Regions from separate parts of the Corynebacterium vitaeruminis DSM 20294 genome, predicted to be linked through region 1. Evidence: predicted binding sites of a transcription regulator. Region 1 holds the regulator's gene; the other holds the start of a gene.
The links. The regulator LexA, encoded in region 1, represses DNA repair genes until DNA is damaged. The targets are predictions, from matches to a motif close to CGAACANNTGTTCG.

Region 2: B843_RS09105 (SAV_6107 family HEPN domain-containing protein) is a predicted target of LexA. The motif match lies at 3,086-3,099, and genes of this name have one in related genera.

The regions. Positions count from the first base shown of each region.
Region 1 is NZ_CP004353.1:1,761,597-1,768,796, forward strand. It holds gene hrpA (ATP-dependent RNA helicase HrpA) at 1-1,818, shown strand, start outside; gene nrdR (transcriptional regulator NrdR) at 1,815-2,276, opposite strand; gene B843_RS13820 (hypothetical protein) at 2,314-2,484, opposite strand; gene lexA (transcriptional repressor LexA) at 2,940-3,650, shown strand; gene B843_RS08090 (DeoR/GlpR family DNA-binding transcription regulator) at 3,987-4,766, shown strand; gene ptsP (phosphoenolpyruvate--protein phosphotransferase) at 4,838-6,535, opposite strand; gene B843_RS08100 (DeoR/GlpR family DNA-binding transcription regulator) at 6,777-7,200, shown strand, end outside.
Region 2 is NZ_CP004353.1:1,992,915-2,000,114, forward strand. It holds gene mraZ (division/cell wall cluster transcriptional repressor MraZ) at 1-357, opposite strand, end outside; gene B843_RS09095 (CaiB/BaiF CoA transferase family protein) at 868-1,896, shown strand; gene B843_RS09100 (DUF3040 domain-containing protein) at 1,958-2,338, opposite strand; gene B843_RS09105 (SAV_6107 family HEPN domain-containing protein) at 2,514-2,939, opposite strand; gene B843_RS09110 (GNAT family N-acetyltransferase) at 3,190-3,771, shown strand; gene metF (methylenetetrahydrofolate reductase [NAD(P)H]) at 3,793-4,776, opposite strand; gene B843_RS09120 (polyprenyl synthetase family protein) at 4,940-6,055, shown strand; gene B843_RS09125 (alpha-(1->6)-mannopyranosyltransferase A) at 6,261-7,200, shown strand, end outside.

The DNA of each region.
Region 1 (7,200 bases):
GAGCTCTCCCAGGATCTGCTCAAGCATCAGTACTCCGAGCCCCACTGGTCGACGAAGCACGTCAACGCGATGTGCTACGAGCGCGCCACGCTCTACGGCGTGCCCATCGTCGTCGACCGGCTCATCCCCTTTCATCGGGTCGAGCCTGAGGACGCGCGTGCGCTGTTCATCCGGCACGCCCTCGTTCAGGGCGAGTGGACCACCCACCACGCCTTTTACAAGAAGAACAGCGAGAAGCTGGCCGAGGCCGAGGAGCTGGAGGCGAAGGCTCGCCGCCGCGACTTGCTGGTGGATGAGGACAGCCTCTTCGACTTCTACGACGCCCGCGTGCCCGAGTCCGTCTACTCCGGCGTCACCTTCGACCGCTGGTGGAAGAAGGCCTCCCGCGAGGACGCAACCCTCCTCGACTTCGACCCGGACAAGCTGCTGCACGACGACGCCCAGGAGGTGACCGAGGAACAGTTCCCGAGCACCTGGTACCAGAACTCCCTCAAGCTCGAGCTCTCCTACGTGTTCGAGCCGGGCGCACCCGACGACGGCGTGACCATGCAGGTCCCCATCCCCCTGCTCGCTGGCATCAGCGAGGAGGGCTGCGAGTGGCTGGTCCCCGGCGTGCGCCTCGAGCTCGTCACCGAGCTCATCCGCTCGCTGCCCAAGCACATCCGCCGCTCGGTTGTCCCCGCCCCCAACTTCGCCGAGCGCATCCTCCCCTCGCTCCATCCCGACGAGGGCGGCCTGTTGGAGCAGATCGCGCAGCGCCTAGGCGAGATCACGCACATCACCATCGAGCCCGGTGACTTCGACCAGACGAAGCTGCCCGCCCACCTGCGCATGCGATACGCCGCCGTCGACCGCCACGGCAAGGTGATCGACTCCGACCGCGACCTCGACGCCCTCAAGCGCCGCCGCGCGGGACAGATCAAGTCGTCCGTGTCGCGGGTCAACCGCCGCATCGAGCAGAAGGAAACGACTACTTGGACAAGGGACACCCTCGGCGAGGTCAAGGAGGCCATCCAGACCACCGTCGACGGGCAGAAGGTCAAGGCCTACCCCGCGCTCGTGGCCACCCCCAACGGCATCGCGGTCAGGGCCATGCCCACGAAGGAGGAGGCAGAGGCGTCGATCTTCAGCGCGAACCTCACCATGCTGCTGCGTGAGATCACGGTGAACACCCAGAAGACGCTCAACGGGCTCCCCCTCAAGCAGCGCGTCGCGGTGGAAAACTACCCGCACGGCGGCCCGGAAGGCTTGGTCAACGATGCCCGCACCGCGGCGATCCGCGACCTCATGATGGAGCACGGCGGGCCCGTACGCACGCCGGAGGAGTTCCAGAGCCTGCTCTCCACCGTCCGGCAGCTCGTGGCGGGGAGGGTGCGACAAATGATCGTCGCGCTCGCACCCGGTCTGGTGTCCTACTTTGACATCCAGAACCAGCTCAAAGGCTGGAAGGGCGCCGCCATCGACGACCTCAACCGGCAGCTGGACTTCCTGCTGCCCGAGCACGCGGTGTCCAAGCACGGCGTATCACGGCTCAAGCACCTCCCCCGCTACCTGCAGGCCATGAGCATCCGGCTCGAGGAGATGGACAGGAACCCCGGCAAGGACCAGCAGCGACAGGAAGTCGTGGAAAAGCTCGAGGCACAGCTGAGCCAGAAAGTGTCCTCGGCACGGAAGGGCTCCATCCGGGTGTCAAACATCCGCGACATCCAGTGGCAGCTGCAGGAGCTTCGCGTGAGCCTGTTCGCACAGCGCCTGGGTACCGCCCAGAGCGTTTCCGAGCGCAAGATCGCCAAGGCGATTCAGTCGCTCGGGGCCTAGGACTCCTTCTGCCGGTCGCGTCGGCGCATGAGCCGGATCTCCGACTCGAAGTCGTCGGCGCTTTCGAAAGATTTGTACACCGACGCGAAGCGAAGGTAGGCGACCTCGTCCAGCTCGCGGAGCGGATCGAGGATGGCGAGGCCAATGTCGTTCGCGTACACCTGCGAGCTGCCCTTGTTTCGGACGGACTCCTCGACCTCCTGGGCGAGGACCTTGAGCGCGTCCTCCGACACGTTCCTCCCCTGGCAGGCACGGCGGACGCCGACGATGACCTTTTCGCGGCTGAACGGCTCGGTAATGCCGTTGCGCTTGATGACCAGCAGCTGGGCCTTCTCGATGGTTGTAAAGCGGCCCTGGCACACGCTGCACTCGCGGCGCCGACGAATCGCCGTGCCGCCGTCTATGACGCGCGAGTCAATGACCTTGGAATGCTGACTGTGACAAAACGGGCAATGCACGGCTACATCATACCCGGTTGCTACAGGTGGCCTTTTCCTAGCGGCCCTGGCTTACCGCGGGCGCGGTAGCGGCTGGCGCCGCCCCATCCTCCGGCCAGGTGGCCAGCATGCCGCCCATGAGGGTGAGCCCGAGCAAGAAGCCGACGATGAGGCTCGAAGAGGAGGCCTTGCTCGAACGGCTGACTTCCGAGGAAGCCTCCGTTTCCACATGTTCACCTTCCCCTAGATCGAATGTGCGAACCGGTGCTAGGCCGGCACCGATCTCGAGTGTCCCGCCGTCCCAGGTTGCAGCAGCGGGAACGACAAGCGCGGCCGGGCCACGAGTATGACGACGCGTGCTGGCACGTGGCGACAAGATAGTCATTACAACTCCTTTGAGGAAAACTAGGTCGATCTGTAGGAACACGCAAAACCTTAAACAAAAGGTTCCCCACCGAAACCAACCGATTCGCATGTCTGTTCGAAATTATGGATTGTTTTCGAATGGTTGTCAATCCCGCGACACGAAATTCGAACATGTGTACCTGTTTGTCCCCTCATGCGCTACACTGTCCTAGGAAAGATCAAATAGGTTTTCGAGATCGCCCTTTCGAATCCTTTTCCACACGCTGCGCCGGTCCCCACTCCCCGAGCGACGAATAGACGCAAAGGACACAACACACTATGAGCACAGAGAAGTCTTCGCCACAGCCCAAGGAACCGAAGCTCACCGAGCGACAGCGCAGGATCCTCGAGGTCATCCGGGACGCGGTCGTCTTGCGCGGCTACCCGCCGAGCATCCGCGAGATCGGCGACGCGGCCGGGCTTCAGTCCACATCTTCAGTGGCCTACCAGCTAAAAGAGCTCGAGAAGAAGGGGTTCCTGCGCAGGGACCCCAACAAACCCCGCGCCGTGGACGTCCGAGCCCTTCCGGAGCAGCCAAAGAAGCCGGGGAAAAAGGCCGCAAAGCTCGCCCCGGTTCCCGACAAGGTCCCGGAAGAGCTTTCTTCCATGTCCTCCGGCACCCACATGGTCCCCGTCGTGGGATCGATCGCGGCTGGTGCACCCATCCTGGCAGAGGAGAACATCGACACCTATTACCCGCTGCCCGCGGACATCGTCGGCGAGGGCGAGCTGTACATGCTTCAGGTCGTGGGCGAGTCCATGATCGAGGCCGGAATCTTGGACGGCGACTGGGTCGTTGTGCGCTCGCAGCCGGTGGTCGAACAGGGCGAGTTTGCGGCCGCACTCATCGACGGCGAGGCCACCGTGAAGGAGTTCTTCCGCGATTCCACCGGCGTGTGGCTGCTTCCCCATAACCCCGCGTTTGACCCGATCCCCGGCAACGACGCCACCATCATGGGCAAGGTGGTCTCGGTTATGCGAAAGCTGTGATTTGCCGAACCCCTAAAGGGACGTGTTTACCGAAAATTCGGTGGGCGCGTCTTTTTCTACACCCTGATTGGGGTAGCCCGGCGGCACTTTGACGAGAGTCACATGTTTGCTTGTTTGGTATTTCCGTGCAAGTAAAACGGGCCTTTCTGGTTTTCTTCCTCGCAAATTTCTGATTGAGTGCCCGTTTACTCCTCATTCAAAAAGAAAGTGTCTTCTCGGGCCCCTCCCCGCGTGCCACAATGGATGGAAGTTAAGTTATTCATTCCCATACGGATTGTTCGGACATGTCCGATGTCCGCATCGTGGTCAATCCTGAAAGAAAGTTGTGAGATAGAGATGTATTCGGAGGAGCGTCGCCGACAGATTGCTTCACTGACCGCCGTCGAGGGCCGCGTCAACGTCACTGAGCTTGCCTCTCGGTTTGATGTCACCGCCGAGACCATTAGGCGCGACCTCGCGGTCTTGGATCGGGAGGGCGTCGTCCACCGCGTCCACGGTGGCGCCGTTGCCAACCAGACTTTCCAGACCACCGAGTTCAGCCTGGACACACGCGCGCGTTCGGCATCGGGCGCGAAGAACTCCATCGCCCACGCGGCGCTCGCCTACCTTCCCGAGGCCAACGGCGGAATGTTCCTCGACGCCGGTACCACCACCGCCGCGCTCGCGGACCTCCTCGCCGTTCAGCCCCAGGCGAAGCAGTGGTCGATCGTGACCAACAGCCTCTCCATCGCGCTCTCGCTGGCCAACTCCGGCCTCGACGAGGTACAGCTTCTCGGCGGCGCGGTGCGCGCCATCACCCAGGCCGTCGTCGGCGATACGGCGCTGCGCACCCTAGCGCTCATGCGTGCGGACGTCGCGTTCATCGGAACCAACGCGCTCACCCTCGACCACGGCCTGTCGACCGCCGATTCGCAGGAGGCCGCGATCAAGTCGGCCATGATCACCAACGCCCACAAAGTGGTCGTGCTGTGTGACTCGACGAAGATGGGCACTGACTACCTCGTGAGCTTCGGCGCCATCTCCGAGATCGACGTCATCATCACCGATGCCAACGCTCCGGAGTCCTTCGTGCAGGCACTGCGCGACAAGGGCGTGGAAGTGGTCATCGCGCCGTAGGCGTCGACAAGCAGCAAAAAGCCGGTCGTTCCCCTCTTGCATAGAAGGGAGCGACCGGCTTTGCGCGTTGCTTAGCTCGGCTGGATGACCGCGCGAACGGCGGCGCGGGCCTCGGTGGCACCCTCGGCGTCGAGCGCCGCCTCGGCTGCCTTCTGGCAGGTCTCGAGGTCGACGGCTGCCAGCTGCGCGCCTACGCCGGCGATGGCGGTGGATGCGGCGGACAGCGAGTTGACGCCAAGGCCTGTCAGCACGCACGCGAGCAGCGGGTCGGCAGCGGCCTCGCCGCACACGCCCACGGCGGTGTTGAAGCGCTTGCCTTCCTTACAGGTGTGCGAGATGAGGCGAAGCACCGCGGGCTGCCACGGGTCAGTGAGGTACGCCAGCTGCGGGGACATACGGTCGGCAGCCATGGTGTACTGGGTCAGGTCGTTGGTGCCGATGGAGACGAAGTCGAGGTACGGCATCAGCTTGTCGGCCATGAGCGAGGCGGCGGGCACCTCGATCATCGCGCCCGCGGTGAGGTTGCGCTCGGCGCACAGGCCCGCGAACCACTTCGCCTCGCGGGCGGTGGCGACCATCGGTGCCATGACCCAAGTGGGCGAGTTCTCGTCGCGGCCCAGCTCCTTGGCAGCCAGCGCGATAGCGTCGAGCTGGCGGGTGAGCAGGTCCTCGTTGGCGCGGGCGACGCGAAGGCCGCGGACGCCCAGGGCCGGGTTCATCTCGTCCGCCATGGACGCGAACGCGACCGGCTTGTCGGAACCGGCGTCGAGGGATCGGACGACGACCTTGGAGTGCGGGAACTGCTCGAGCACCTTCTTGTACACCGCTGCCTGCTCCTCCACGCTCGGCTCCTCGGTGGCGGTGAGGAAGCACATCTCGGTGCGGAAGAGGCCGATGCCCTCTGCCTGGGACTCGGTCGCGGCGATGCGCGCAGCCTTGCCGTCCTGGACGTTCGCCAGCAGCTGGACGCGGTGGCCATCCTTGGTCTGGGCCGGGCCGCGCCACTGGGCGATACGCTCGGCGAGCATCTTGGACTCCTGCTCGGCCAGCTTGGCCACCTCCGGGTCGGAGCCCAGGGTGACGGTGCCGAGAGAGCCGTCGACAAGCACCGGCTCGCCCGCCTTGATGTCCTTCAGCTTGGCGCCCACCGCGACGATGCAGGGGACGTTGAGCTGGCGAGCGATGATGGCGGTGTGGCTGGTCGGGCCGCCGAGCTCGGTGACCAGTCCGACGAACAGGTCCGTGTTCAGCGCTGCGGTATCCGCCGGCGAGAGGTCGTCGGCGAAGAGGACCACGGGCCCCTCGACGTCGGGCAGGCCCGGCTCCGGCTCCCCGCGCAGCTCCGCGATGACGCGGTCGCGGATGTCGCGGAGGTCGGTGGTGCGCTCGGCCATGACACCGCCGGCAGCCTCGAACATGGTGACAAACTTGGTGGTTGCGGCAACCACGGCGTACTCGGCCGGATGGCCGCCCTGGATGCCCTTCCTTACTGCCTTGCGCCAGCCGCGGTCGCTGACCATGCCTGCGGTTGCCTTGAGGACTTCCGCGGCAGCGCCCTGCGCCTTGGAGGAGCGATCCAGCAGGCGGGCGGCGACGGCATCTGCGGCGGTGATGAAGCGTTCGAGCTCAGCCTCGCGCTGGGCCTCGTCGACGACCTCGCCCGCCTGCGGAAGCTCCGGTCGGGGGCTGATCCAGACTGCCTTGGCGTAGCGAACACCAGGAACGACAGCCGTACCCTTGATAACAGTGTCTTTGGTCACGTTTTCCAACGTATTTCCCCTGTCTTCACAGATGGTTTATTTCTTCCCTCTACATCACCACAAAATCCACATTCTCGCAACAAATCAGACAACAAAATGTTGACAACCAAAAAGAAATGGGCATAAATTTAGGGATAGAACCAACATTTTGGGTTCTACTCATGAAAGAAAACCCATTATTTCCTCGGAAGATTCCGAGAAATCAGGCACCCGCCCTGAGAAATGGGACATTGCACGGTAGGAGGTGACGATGGCCACAGTCGCTGAGGTACAGCACAGGCAGTCAACAATCGTTGCCCTCACTCGGGAATTGGGCCGCTGCTCGGTCTCCGATCTCGCAGCCCAATTCGACGTCACGCCGGAGACCATTCGGCGCGACCTCAAGGTCTTGGAGAGCCAAGGCCTGCTCCGCCGCGTCCACGGCGGTGCGGTCATTGGCGCGCCAAGCAATCACGCGGACCTACTCGCGGTCGATGACGACGATGAGCTTCCGGTTCACCAGTCGCAGCGCCGCAAGCAGTCCATCGGACAGAAGGCCTTGAGCCTCATCCCCGGCCCGCACGCGTCGATGCTCATCGACGCCGGGTCGACCACCGAGGCCTTCGCGAACGTGCTGGCGAGGAACTACCTCGGCCAGGATTGGTCAGTTGTTACAACATCACCGAACATCGCGA
Region 2 (7,200 bases), 230 kb from region 1:
GGACTCTGCGTCCCAGATCTCGAGGAAATCCACCGAGCCGATCACGACGCACTCCTTGGTCAGGCCCGCGTAGGCGCGGTGCGCGGCCGACAGAGTGATACGACCCTGCCCGTCCGGGCGCTGCTCATCGGCGCTGGCCGCCAAGTTACGAATGAACGCGCGGGCCTCCGGGTTCGTCCGGGACACCGCCGCCGCCTTGCGTGCCCTCGCTGCGAATTCCTCGCGCGGGTACACGGCCAGGGAGTGGTCCTGCCCCTTGGTCACCATCAGCCCACCGGCGAGATCCTCGCGGAACTTCGCCGGCAGCGTCAGCCGCCCTTTGTCGTCCAGCTTGGGGGTATAGGTACCGAGGAACATCGGGGCCTTACCTCCACACGCCGTATCGATCGGATGTTTTTCCTCATGGTGCGAGTTGAGAATTTCTTAGGTTCTCCGCTCTACCATCGCCCACCACACTACCCCACTTTCCCCCACTTAAGGAAGCAATGACGCCGAAACCCGACCCAGACGACGCGATTTCTAGCCTTTGAACAGCAGGTATAAAAGTGGGGAGGTTTTTCCTGCCCACCCGCGCCCCAATTCACTCCAGTAACATCAGTAACTTTCGCATCATTTACGCCTTTTTATTCACTTTTCCATCACTACACGACACAAGTGATCTGACACATCGACAAGCTGGTAATTTCTCTCAGGTGGTGCAGGGTACCCCAAGGGGCCCCTGCACCAGCAAGGAGAAAGGTGGGGGAAAGTGGGGGGGCAGTGTGGGGGCCTCAATAGAAGGGAAAACTCTCCCCGCCGGGCGACTTATAGTAATCTCCACCATAATTCGACCGGTTTTATAACTCAGATCACATAGAAGGAGAGCGCATGAGCAACTCCCGCCCCCTCAAAGGAATCAACGTGCTCACCCTCGGCGGCATCGGGCCCGTCCCGTTCGCCGGGATGGTGCTCGCCGACCTCGGCGCCACGGTCACCCGGGTTGAGCGACCGGGCGCGGGAGCCGGACCCGGCAGCGTCCCCCACGACGTTCTCTTCCGCGACCAGATCCTCTGGGAGCGAAACCTCAAGGACCCCGCGCACGTGAGCGAGATCCTCGACCGGCTTCCCTCCACCCACATCCTGCTCGAGGGGTTTCGGCCCGGCGTGGCCGAGCGGCTCGGGCTCGGCCCAGAGGAAGCCATGCGGGCGAACCCGGCCCTCGTCTACGGCCGGATGACCGGCTGGGGTCAGAGCGGACCGCTCGCCCAGCGCGCGGGGCACGACATTAATTACGTGGCCATCTCCGGTGCGCTCGAGCCCATCGCGGGCGCGGACGGCACCCCGGTCCCGCCCATGAACCTGCTCGGCGACTTCGGCGGCGGCTCCATGTACCTCATCGCCGGGGCGCTGGCGGCGCTCATACGCGCGAACCTCACCGGCCAAGGCAGCGTCATCGATGCCGCGATCGTCGACGGCTGCGCCTCCATGACGGCCATGCTCCACTCCCTACGCGCGGCCGGGCAGTGGTCCGGCGGCCGCGCCGGAAACCTGCTCGACGGCGGCGCGCCCTTCTATAGCGTCTACCGCACGGCCGACGACCGCTACATGACAGTCGGCGCCATCGAGCCCCAGTTCTACGCCGAGCTCGTGGAGAAGCTTGGCCTTGAAGGCGAGCTCGATCCCGCGAAGCAATACGACGAGTCGACCTGGCCCGCCATGCGCGAGGCCTTCGCACGAACGTTCGCCGCCAAGACGCAGCGGGAGTGGACCCAGGTCTTCGAGGGCTCGGACGCCTGCGCCTTCGAGGTCGTCGCGCCCGACGAGGTTCTTTCCCACCCGCACCTAGCCGCCAGGCAGTCGTACGTGGAACGCGACGGCGTCACCCACCCCTCCCCCGCGCCGCGGTTCTTGGCCTAGATCACGAGCAAAGGCGGGCGCCCCGGTCCCATGACCGAGGCGCCCGCCTATGACTTATCTATTAGCTTTCGAAGCGACGACGGAAGTTATCCTCCATCCGGCCGCCGAACCCACCGCTGGGCTTCGGCGCCGACTTCTTCTTGGGCGAGCCGAACCCGCCGCCCGGGCCGCGCTTGCCCTTCAGCATCCACACCCCGCCGGCGAGCATGACGATGAACCCAAGGATGCTCAAGGTCACAAACCACAGCGAGTGCTGGCTGAGTGCCACACCACCCACGAGCATGACGAGGCCGATGACGATCACCGCGATGCCGCGGATGCTCAAGGAGCCGCCCTGGCCAAACCCCGCATCAGTAACTGACGCTCCAAACGTGGGATCATCAGCCATCAGTGACTGCTCAATCTCACGCAACGCACGTTGCTCTTGTTCTGAGAGAGCCACCCTTACCTCCTTGGGGTTAACAATGGGTTTTATTCGAGTTCATTTGTAACAACTACAAGGATAGTAAGAAAGTTCCCGCCCTCCAGAATTAGTGCCCAAACAGGCAAACCCGCCACTTTTGGGGTAATCCGAACACCCCAACGGCGGGAGCCTATTTCCCCCTCAGGGGTAGGCGTTAGGCGGCGGCGGGCAGCTGGCCGTCTACCGACTCAACGTCAAAGATGAAGCCCTCCACCTGCTCGACGAGGCGACGCACCACGCCCTCGTCCACGTTGAACTCGAGCCCGCTGGCCACGCGCGAGCGCAGCCTAGAGTAGGCGGAGAACTGCGCGGCCTGAGCCGCACCCTCCTCGTCCACAAGGCGCAGCTGCTCCCACGCGCTCTGGGGCTTGCGTGCGCGGGTGGCAACCTTGGAGTCCGCGACGCGCGCGCCAGCGGTGCGCAGCGCCGCCTGGTAGGCGAACTCCAGCGCCGACTCCTTGTCCCCCGCCGCCAGCGAACGCTTGGCATCTGCGAGGAGGTAGCGCGCCTTCCCCAGAAACTCCTCCCGCTTGAACGAGGACCGCCTGAACTTTGCCGTTGCGGAGATAACCTGTGACATGGTGACCAACACTCCTTTCAGTGAATGCTGTTGCGTTGTGTTCTGTTGCGAAGCGAATTTAGGGAGGCTCGCCCGACCGGCTTCCCGGCCCCTCGGCGGTACGTGACTGAATGTATGCTCCAGCCACGACCTTCACCCACGATTTTAGTACACGTGTTCGAATTTGGGAAGAGGGTGTTCGAACATTTCGCCGCCGCACAATTAACCCAATCCCATGACGGGAACGGGGAACTACCGTAAGTTTGAGGGCGTGACCGTGACGTATATGCCCATCAGTCGGCTGGAGTTTGCCCAGTTAGCACCGCAGTTGGTGGACATCTATCTGCAGGCCATGAACTACTCCCGTGACATGCGCGACCAACGCATCACGGTGTGGCAGCGCGACAGCACCGAGCCCGGCTTCCAGGCCGTCATCGCTCATGACGGGACGCACGTCTTGGGCGTCACCTACGGGCACCCCGGGAGCCACTCGCACTGGTGGACGCAGCAGATCATGCGCGGGGTGTTCGAGACCGGCGGTCCGAGCGCGGCTCAGCGCGAGGTTCTCGCCTCCTTCTTCGAGCTCACCGAGATCCACGTCGCCCCGCAGTGCCAGGGCATGGGCATCGGCACGCGGCTGATCCAGGAGCTGCTTTCGCTTGCCGGGCAGCGCTTCGTCGTGCTGTCCACGCCCGAGGTTCCGGGAGAGGAGAACTCCGCGTTCCGGCTCTACCGCGCCTTCGGGTTTGAGGATCTCCTGCGCAACTTCGTCTTCCGCGGGGATCCCCGCCCGTTCGCCATTCTCTATGCGGCCCTGCCCCTGTCGGCGCGGCTGCCAGCGGCGGAGCGATAGGCGTCGACAAGCAAGAAGCGACTAACGCACGGCGTCGTGGCCGAGCTCCGGACCCCACGCGGGCGCCATGCCCAAGTTGTGGAGGACCTCCTGAGTGGCGCGCGCAAAGTTCATGGTCATGAAGTGCAGGTCCGGCACGCCCTCGGCGATGAGGCGCTCGGCCATCGCCGTGGACACCTCGATGCCCACCTTGCGAATGTCGTCGCGGTGCGCCTCCTCATCCCCACGCGCGGCGGCGACGAGCCGCTCCTCAAGCTGCGCGGGCAGGTGCGCGCCGGACAGCTCGATCTGTCGGCGCACGCTGCGCAGCGAGGTGATCGGCATGATGCCCGGGATGATCGGCTTCGCGCCCTGCTCGGAGTCGGCCTTCACCAGGCGGTCGCGCAGGCGCAGGTAGTAGTCGACGTCGAAGAACATCTGGGTGATGGAAAACTCCGCCCCGGCGCGCAGCTTGGCCAGGGTGAACTCGGTGTCCGCCTCCAGCGAGGGCGCGCGGAAGTGCCCCTCGGGGAAGGTGGCGATGCCCACCTGGAAGTGCGAGGTCTCCGGCAGGCGCTTGGTCAGCTCGATGAGCTCGCTGGCGAAGTGGTAGCCGCCCGGCGTCGGGGTCCACTCCCCCAGCGGGTCGCCCCCCGGCGGATCGCCGCGCAGCGCGAGCAGGTTGGACAGACCCGCGCCAGCGTAGTCCTTGAGGATGCTGATGAGCTCCTCCTCGGTGTGGTTGACCAAGGTCAGGTGCACGAGCGTGGTCAAGGGATGGCGGGCCAGCTGGCGGGCAACCCTGGTGGTGCGCTCGCGCGAGGACCCGCCCGCGCCGTAGGTCACAGACACAAACGCCGCGCCGAGGTCGTGGAAGGTCTCCGCGGCCTTCCACAGGCGCGCCTCAGCCGCGTCGTCGCGCGGGGGCATGAACTCAACCGAAAAGGGGATCCGCCCGGGGCTCGGCATGCTGATGACGTCAGTGATGGAGCGTTGGTACGAGGCGGGAATCGGTTGCTGGGCCATGCCGGGTATCTTATTGAAGTAAGACGAGGAATGAAAAAGGAAGACGGGGCTATCCCCCGCCGTCCTCGCAGCTTCATTCCACCACCCGGGAGCACCCGGGATCGTTTGTTGTCCGCCCCGAGGAACACCCTCGTCGTCAAAGAAAGCTGAACATAGAAGGATCATGCCCACCGCCGCCCCAGATTTCAGCTCCGCCCCCATCGGGCTTTCGGACATCCCCGGCCACGTCGAGGCCTGCTTGGAGGGCTTCTTCGACGAGCAGGCCGCCGCGGTCGCGGAGATCGGCGCTCCCGTCGCCGAGTCTGTCGATCTCCTGCGTGCCTACGTCCTAGGCGGCGGCAAGCGCATCCGCCCCACCTACGCGTGGGCGGGCTTCGGGGCCGTGGGCGGATGGAAAGACGGTGAATATAATCCCGATGCCGTGCTGCGGGCCGTCAGCAGCCTCGAGTTCATCCAGGCCTGCGCGCTCATCCACGACGACTACATCGACTCCTCCGACACCCGCCGCGGCAACCCCACGATCCACCGCATCGCCGAGGGCCAGCACCGTGCCGACGGCTGGGCGGGCTCCTCCGAGCACTTCGGCGCCTCCCTGTCCATCCTCATCGGCGACCTCGCCATGGTCTGGGCCGATGACATGTTCCACGGCTCAGGCGTCCCCGAAGAGGCCCGCGCCCGCGCGTTTTCTCCGTGGCGAGGCATGCGCACCGAGGTGATCGGCGGGCAGATCCTCGACATCACCAACGAGGCCTCCGGCAGCGAGTCGCTGGAGCGCGCGCAGAAGGTCAACCGTTTCAAGACCGCCGCCTACACCATCGAGCGCCCCTTGCACATCGGCGCCGCCCTCGCTGGCGGTAGCGAGGAGCAGATCGACGCCCTGCGCGCCTATGGTCACGACATCGGCATCGCCTTCCAGCTGCGCGACGACCTGCTCGGCGTCTTCGGCGACCCGGCGGTCACGGGCAAACCCGCTGGCGACGACCTCCGCGAGGGCAAACGAACGGTGCTCGTGGCCAAGGCGCTCGAGCGCGCCGACGCCGCGGGAGACACCGCGACCGCGCTGTTCATCCGCCAGGGCGTGGGTACAGTGACCGCCCCCGACGACATCGCCCGGCTCGCCGAGGCAATCCGCTCCACCGGCGCCGAGGACGACGTGGAGGCGCTCATCGGGGAGCTGACGAAGCAGGGCCTCGACCGCCTAGGCCAGGCCTCCTTCGTCCCCGGCGCGGTCGAGGCGCTCGAAGCCCTCGCGCTCAAGGCCACCGCCCGCCGCGTCTAGCGCCGAAGGCGGCCCCGCTGCCGACCCCGACTAGCGCAGTTACCAACAAGCAAGGAGAACCGCCATGACCACGCACCCAGCGGGCACGCTGCCAGCGGCGAGCGCGGGCGCCGACGCTGCCTCCCCCGCGCGCAGCTGGATCGACGACTTCTGGTTCGCCCGCCCGCTGCGGAGGGTCGCAGCCATCCCGCTGGGCACCTTCGGCATGCTCGCCAGCATCATCATGACGCTGGCCTCCTTCGGCGGCGGCGCCACCCGCAGCCACGGCGGCGTGCTCGTGGCCCTGCGCCTGGCCTTCTTCCAGTACGGGCACGGCGCGGCGATCGCGAACGTCAGCCTGCTCATCGGCACCATCTTGTTCGTCCTCGCCTGGGTCCGCCTCGGGCAGAGGGTGATCAGGGGCGGCATCGGCGACGACGCCGCCAGCATGTCCGCGCTCAACCGAATCTGCCTGAAGTGGGTGGGCCCGCTGCTTTTCGCTGGGCCGTTCATGAGCCGGGACATCTACTCCTACCTCATGCAGGGCGCGCTGCTCGGCAAGGGCTTCGACCCCTACACCCAGGGCGCGGCGTTCAACCCCGGCCCCTACCTGGTGGAGGTCTCCCCGGACTGGCGCAACACCACCACCCCCTACGGCCCGCTGCACCTGTGGATCGGGAAGATCATCACCTCCATCGTCGGCGACAACATCACCGCCGGGCTGTTCCTTTATAAGCTGGTCTCCCTGGCCGGATTCGCGGTGCTCGTCTACGCGGTGCCGAGGATCGCCTCCCACCTCGGCGCGAGCCCCAGCTTCGCGCTGTGGATCGGCGTGCTCAACCCGCTCATGGTCTTCCACCTGGTCGGCGGCATGCACAACGAGGCGGTCATGGTGAGCCTCACCTGCCTGGGAATCCTCTTGGCGCTGCGCGGCCGGATCCTGGGCGGCATCGCGGTCATCGCGGTGGCCATGTCGCTCAAAGCCACCGCCGCCTTCGTGCTCCCCTTCGTGGTCTGGTACGCCGTCGCCCGGCGCGAGGGCTCCAAGAACAAGGCGCTCGCCTTCCTCGGCTACGGCGCGGCGGGGGCCGTGATCACCGTGGCCATCCTGTGGGCGATCACGTGGGCGTCCGGGTCGAACTTCGGCTGGATCGCGGCGCTGACCG